2 regions of the Exiguobacterium sp. BMC-KP genome follow, and region 1 is predicted to be linked to the other one. Evidence: a T-box and tRNA genes for the amino acid it is inferred to sense, from the RefSeq annotation. Region 1 holds a T-box; the other holds one or more tRNA genes.
What was found. The T-box of region 1 lies ahead of glyQ (glycine--tRNA ligase subunit alpha). A T-box ahead of a tRNA ligase gene usually reads a tRNA of that ligase, here a tRNA-Gly.
Positions count from the first base shown of each region.

Region 2: it has a tRNA-Gly gene. The T-box ahead of glyQ (glycine--tRNA ligase subunit alpha) is inferred to sense a tRNA for this amino acid. The anticodon was not compared.

Region 1 is NZ_LGIW01000015.1:168,786-172,206, forward strand. Features, by position in the region: gene ADM98_RS06360 (cytidine deaminase) at 1-98, shown strand, start outside; gene era (GTPase Era) at 91-999, shown strand; gene recO (DNA repair protein RecO) at 1,003-1,752, shown strand; T-box leader at 1,799-1,971, shown strand; gene glyQ (glycine--tRNA ligase subunit alpha) at 2,041-2,931, shown strand; gene glyS (glycine--tRNA ligase subunit beta) at 2,924-3,421, shown strand, end outside.
Region 2 is NZ_LGIW01000013.1:87,108-90,528, reverse strand. Features, by position in the region: gene argF (ornithine carbamoyltransferase) at 1-600, shown strand, start outside; gene ADM98_RS03290 (MBL fold metallo-hydrolase) at 656-1,465, opposite strand; tRNA gene ADM98_RS03285 (tRNA-Gly) at 1,618-1,691, opposite strand; gene ADM98_RS03280 (imm11 family protein) at 1,861-2,406, shown strand; gene ADM98_RS03275 (hypothetical protein) at 2,403-2,822, shown strand; gene ADM98_RS03270 (alpha/beta fold hydrolase) at 2,896-3,421, opposite strand, start outside.

The sequences.
Region 1 (3,421 bases):
TGCCAATCTATTTGACGAACCTCAAAGGAGACGTCACTGAAACAACAGTGGGTGCCTTGTTACCAGGAGCATTCACGAAAGGGGATTTACATGTTTAAAGAAGGATTCAAATCGGGCTTTGTCTCGATCATCGGACGCCCGAACGTCGGAAAATCGACATTCCTCAATCGCGTCATTGGACAAAAGATTGCCATCATGTCTGATAAACCGCAAACGACGCGTAATAAGATTCAAGGTGTCTATACGACAGAAGATGTTCAAACGATCTTCATCGATACACCAGGGATTCACAAACCAAAACATAAACTCGGCGATTTCATGATGAAGGTCGCGACGAACGCTTTGCGTGAAGTCGATGCGATTTTATTCATGGTCAACGTGACGGAACCAAAAGGAAAAGGTGACGACTTCATCATTGAAAAATTGAAGGAACTCGATACACCAATCATTCTCGTCATGAATAAGGTCGACTTGATTCATCCGAATGATATTCCGCCAATCATCGAGTCATACAAAAATGAACTCGAGTTTGCGGCAGTCGTTCCGATCTCTGCGCTTCAAGGCAATAATGTTGAACCATTGCTTGAAGAAATCGCGAAGATTCTACCAGAAGGACCGATGTATTATCCTGCGGATCAAGTCACCGATCACCCGGAACGCTTCATCATCTCGGAAATGATCCGCGAGAAAGTCTTGCAAAAGACACGCGACGAAGTACCACACTCGATTGCAGTTGCGATTGATCAAATCAAGACGCGCGAGAACGGGAACATGGTTGATGTTCATGCGACGATCTTAATTGAGCGGGATTCTCAAAAAGGAATCATCATCGGAAAGCGTGGCGCACTTCTAAAAGAAATCGGTTCTGAAGCACGAACGGACATCGAGATGTTACTCGGGACGAAAGTCTACTTGAACTTGTGGGTCAAAGTCCAAAAGGATTGGCGGAACAAGGCAGGTCAATTGCGTGAACTTGGCTTCCGCGATGACGAGTATTAAGCGATGATTGATAAGGCGGAAGGGCTTGTATTACGAACGGTCGTATATGGTGAATCGAATAAGATCGTCACGCTACTGACACGTGAATTCGGCAAGCTCGCCGTCATGGCGCGAGGAGCGAAGAAACCTGGGAGTCGTTTTAACGCGGCGAGCCAACCTTTCGTCCGAGCCGTCTATATCTATCCACGGTCACGTGGTCTCGGTCAGTTGAAATCGGCAGATGTCATCACGAGCCATGCGCATATCCGGCAAGATGTTGTCTTGATGGCATATGCGATGTATTTGCTTGAGCTTGCGGATAAGGCGCTTGATGAACGGGTGCCACAACCGGCGCTGTATGATTTATTCGTTGAAGGACTTGAGGCGATGGATGACGGACTCGATCCAGACGTTGTCTCCTTCATCATCGAGTTACGTCTATTGCGCCACTTAGGGATTGCACCGCACTTGAATGGATGTACGATTTGCGGAAGTACAGAAGCACCATTTGCTTTTTCGCTGCACCATGGAGGTCTGTTATGTCGTCGTCATCGCCACGAGGATGAACATGCTGTCTTCATGACGGAAGCGGTCGCGAAGATGTTGTACGTATTTTCCGTTTACGATTTTTCACGGATCGGTACCGTGACGGTAAAGCCGGAAACGAAGCGTTTGTTGCGTCAAATCATGGATGCTTATATGGAACGCTACAGCGGGTTGCGTCTGCGGTCAAAACGCGTTCTCGACCAGTTGATTGATTTCGGCAACGATTGACAGCAACAAGCGGGTTCGGTAGAATGAATGCGGAAGAAGCAACTAAATGAACACGATGACGAAAAGGAGTACCGTCTTTTTCTCAATTAAGCGATTCCAGGGTGGTGTGAGCTGGAAGTGAGAGGGGCGCGAACGGCGTTTCGGAGTGTTCTTTGTCAAAAAGAGTGGCATGCGATGCATGCAAGTAGGGTGGAACCGCGGGCTTGTCTCGTCCCTATGTGCAACGATTGTTGTACATAGGGGCGTTTTTTGCGTTCCCTAATCATTTCGGAGGTGAAAGTCGTGAAGATGACAGTACAAGACATGATCTTGACATTACAAAAATTTTGGGCAGAACAAGGCTGCTTGACGATGCAAGCATACGACGTAGAAAAAGGAGCCGGTACGATGAATCCGATGACGTTCTTACGGAGTCTCGGACCAGAACCATGGAACGTCTGTTATACAGAACCATCACGTCGTCCAGCAGATGGTCGTTACGGAGAAAATCCAAACCGTCTATACCAACACCATCAGTTCCAAGTCATCATGAAACCATCGCCTGATAACATTCAGGAATTATACTTACAAAGTCTCGAATTACTCGGCATCAACCCACTCGAACACGATATTCGTTTCGTAGAAGATAACTGGGAGAACCCGACGTTTGGTGCTGCTGGTCTCGGTTGGGAAGTATGGCTGAACGGAATGGAAATCACGCAGTTCACGTACTTCCAACAAGTCGGAGGAATCGAGTGTAATCCGATCGCAGTAGAAATCACTTACGGAATCGAGCGTCTCGCTTCGTACATTCAAGATGTCGAAAGCGTGTTTGATCTCGTTTGGACAGATGGCTTCAAATACGGTGACATCTTCTATCAACCAGAATTTGAACACTCGAAGTATACGTTTGAAACATCAGATGTCGCATTGCTCTTTACGTTGTTCGATCAATACGAAAAAGAAGCAAATCGTGCTTTGGATGAGAACCTCGTTTTCCCGGCATATGATTACATCTTGAAGTGTTCACATACCTTTAACCTCCTCGATGCAAAAGGAGCGATCTCTGTCACGGAACGAACAGGATTCATTCATCGTGTTCGGAACATGTCGCGCCGTTGTGCGCAAAGTTTCATCGAAGAACGGGAACGTCTTGGCTTCCCATTGATCAAGTCGAAAGCAGGTGAGTCACATGCATGAATTATTACTTGAAATCGGTTTAGAAGAGATGCCGGCTCGATTCGTCCTTCAATCGGAAACACAACTTAAGGAGCGCGTGACGCGTTTCCTCGAAGAAGCACGGATTGAGTTTGCAAGCGTCGAATCATTCTCGACGCCACGCCGTCTAGCAGTTTACGTCAAGGGTCTCGCAGCGCGTCAGAGTGACCTCGAAGAAACATTAAAAGGACCAGCAAAACGCATCGCGATGGACGAAGCAGGGAACTGGACGAAAGCAGCAGAAGGATTTGCGCGCGGTAAAGGATTAACGACGGATGATCTCTTCCTTGGTGAAGAAAAAGGAGTCGAGTACCTATATGCGACGCGTAAGGAAGTCGGACAAGCGACAGCAGATCTGCTTCCTGGCTTAAAACAAGTCGTTGAAGCAATGACATTCCCGAAAAACATGCGTTGGAGTACACAATCATTGCGTTATATGCGTCCGATTCGTTGGTTGATCGCTTTGCTTGAT
Region 2 (3,421 bases), on a different contig from region 1:
GACATCGTCGAGACGCTTGCTACGCATGGCACGATTCCAATCATTAATGGACTGACGGATTTGCATCATCCTTGCCAAGTGCTCGCTGATTTGCTAACGATTGAAGAAACGTTTGGAACACGGGCTGGACAGGTTTTGACGTATATCGGAGATGGGAATAACATGGCGCATTCATTGATGATTGGTGGAGCACTCAGTGGTATGGAAATCCGGATCTGTACACCGGCGGCCTATGCTCCCGATCCACAAGTCGTTCATGAGGCACAGGTCATCGCAAAGGAGACAGGAGGGAACATTGTCGTCTTAACGAGTCCTGAAGAAGCAGCGAGTGGTGCTGACATCGTGTATACGGATGTCTTCGCGAGCATGGGACAAGAAGAAGAGGCGACGATGCGTCTTCAAGCATTTGAAGGATATCAGGTCAACGCACAGATCATGGATCAAGCAAATGACGCAGCTATCTTCCTGCATTGCCTGCCCGCACATCGGGGAGAAGAAGTCACGGCAGATGTCATCGATGGCAAACAGTCTGTCATCTTTGATCAGGCTGAGAATCGTCTTCATGCACAAAAAGCGTTACTCGTCACATTACTTGGATAATCACAAAGACTCGGTCGTCTATATTTAGCGACCGAGTCTTTTCGTTTGAGAGAAGTTAATCATAATGGCGTCGGGCTAATCGTTCTTCCTGTTCTCGTTTGACTTGTCGCTTATTTTTTTCGTGCAGGCGTTTCATGAAAGAGGTTGTTTGCCAAGAAGGAGCCCAGTCGGATTCTTTTCCGGCACGGAGTGCAAGAATATAATCATAGCTTTGATGAAGTCGTTCAATCATCTCCGTTCGGACGTCACAAATATGACCGTGTCCGGGGATCAACAGTTTGACTTCATATTCGTAAATGAACGATTCGAGTAACTCGAGCGTCGTCAAATACTCAGCGGAATCATGTTCAATCAAGGGGATTTCAACGTCGGAAGCGTAATCACCACAGACTAATAAGTGGAGTGGCATGACGATGAAGGAAAGATGGGTCGCTTCATGACCGGGCGTCAAGAAGAAAATCAGTTTCGTTTGACCGATTGTCAACGTCGTCTCCGATTCATGGATGACATGCGTCACGTCTGGAAAGAGAACGGGAGAGTCGATGTAAAATTCATCGTTGAAGTCTTGAACGGCTTGGAGTGCTTCCTGTCGGTCGACATCGATGAACGGTTTAGAAGCGATGACGATGGCATCCGTAAAGGCATAGGCACCTAAAATATGATCAAAATGAGCATGCGTATAGACGATGTATAATGGTCGTTCACGACGCACAATTTCGACGTCTCGACGAATCGTTGCAATCTCATCGGGTAACCAGCCAGGGTCGACGACGATCAGACAATCAGGCGTCTCGATCAATGTTGATGTCGTTTTCATGAGTGTACTTTGATAAATCGTTACGCCGGGCATTTTCATCTGAATCATACGAATCCTCCTTTACGAATCTCTATCTATATCGTTGTATACCCATAAATTCGCTGGAATCATCAGCAGAACAAATAAAAAAGACGACTCGCACGTCGCGAGTCGCCTGCCCTCTAGAGGGAAATGGTCCTAGACCTATGTTATGTCATAATTGGAGCGGGTGAAGAGAATCGAACTCTCGTCATCAGCTTGGAAGGCTGAGGTTTTACCATTAAACTACACCCGCGTATTGGCTACATGAAATATAGTAGCATAGCAAAGAGGTCATTTCCATAACTTTTATGAAAAAAAGCAATTTCTTTTAAATTTCAGTGTACAATAATACTAGTTAATCGTTTCCACTGGTAATCTTGATTTGTAATATGGGTAATGTTGGGTAGAGGAGAGAGTGTCTGGTGAATGAAGTTCGAGTTTGGAGCGAACAGACGATGGGAAAAGGATGGAAGGCGATTTGCCACCATCAATTCGATCGTCATCGCTTATTGATAGGAGAGTGGTTCCATAACGTAGGTGTACTTGCTTTTTCCATCAATCAAGATGCGGATTTGTTACCGGATGTCCTTCCAAACACATTCGATCTGCCGCTCGTCTCGGAACGTATGCAACGTGTCATTGAAGCATACGCGCCTTTTTCTGTACAGTGTCTCAAGGTACATCTTGAGACGAAAGACGGAGTGGTTCCGTACTATCTTCTCAATCTCTTATCTGTCAGTCGAATCGAATATCTACATACGACGGATGTCTTCCGTCCGATCCCGAGACGACGTGTCTATTTTTTGACAGAGCGACGGATCAACGATTCGATATGTCCGCACCACCTGATGCGAGATGAACGCACACAGCGCATGTTCGTCTCTGCTCAGCTCGCTCGACAATTCGAGTGTATGGCTGTGACGGGTATCCACTTTGAAAAGATACAACGAATGGAGGAATTTAAATGAAACAGTACACAGTCGATCATTGGATCACGTTAGAATATCCAAAGGTATTTGAATATCAAGAAGAAGAAACGTACGTCAGTTTTTATTCGACGGATGAAAATGCAATGGGTACGCTACAGTTATCCATTTATGAATCAGATTCTGAAGAGCTGACACCGTATGAAGCAGCAGAACAAGAAATCAACCTGTTGGTTGAAGAGTTCGGAATTGAACTGACGGGAGCACTTGAAGTTCGTCGCAATTCAACAAAAGAAGCGTTGCTCGCAGTAGATGGAAAAGAAGAAGATATCTTCTTACGGATCTATGCTTACTCGGACGGGGAACGGTTAGTTCTGTTGACGTACTCTGCAGAACGCGAGACGCTTGAGATCGAGGAAATCGAAGCAATGATTTCTTCATTGACTTGGATTCAATGAGGTAAATAATAGAGATGGAAAAAGGCGGCGGATCGTTAGGATCCACTGCCTTTTTTGTATCGGTCGTTAGGTCTTAAGAAGAACGGGAAGACGATCGCGCGGTTGCTGGATTGACTTGTTTATTCAACCAGCTCGCGATATCGGCAAAAACACGAATTCGTTCGAACTCATGGAAGAGCTCGTGACGCAATCCACGATAAATCGTCAGCTGTACAGCATCAACGCGGACACGGTTATACATGTCAAACAAGTGATGAATCCCTTTGCCGTCAAACGCCACCGCGTCATCGCCACCTGCAATCAGCAGAAGAGGTAAATGACGTGGGTGTTGATAGATGGAGGCAAGCGCATTGACGAGTTTCGTTGCTTGCAGTAGCTCATAGAAGAAGCCGAGTGTAACCGTTTGACCGGACAACGGATCAGCATCATAACGCATGACGGATTGCGGATCCGAAGATAACCAGGCATTTTTAGAAAGTGCCGGGAAGAAACGTAAATTATAGCGTCCGAAAACGAGTTGTCCAAATCGCTCAGCTGGGTGGGTCGCTGACATCTGGTTGATCTGACGCTCGACGAGCTTTTCACTGATATTACCGAGT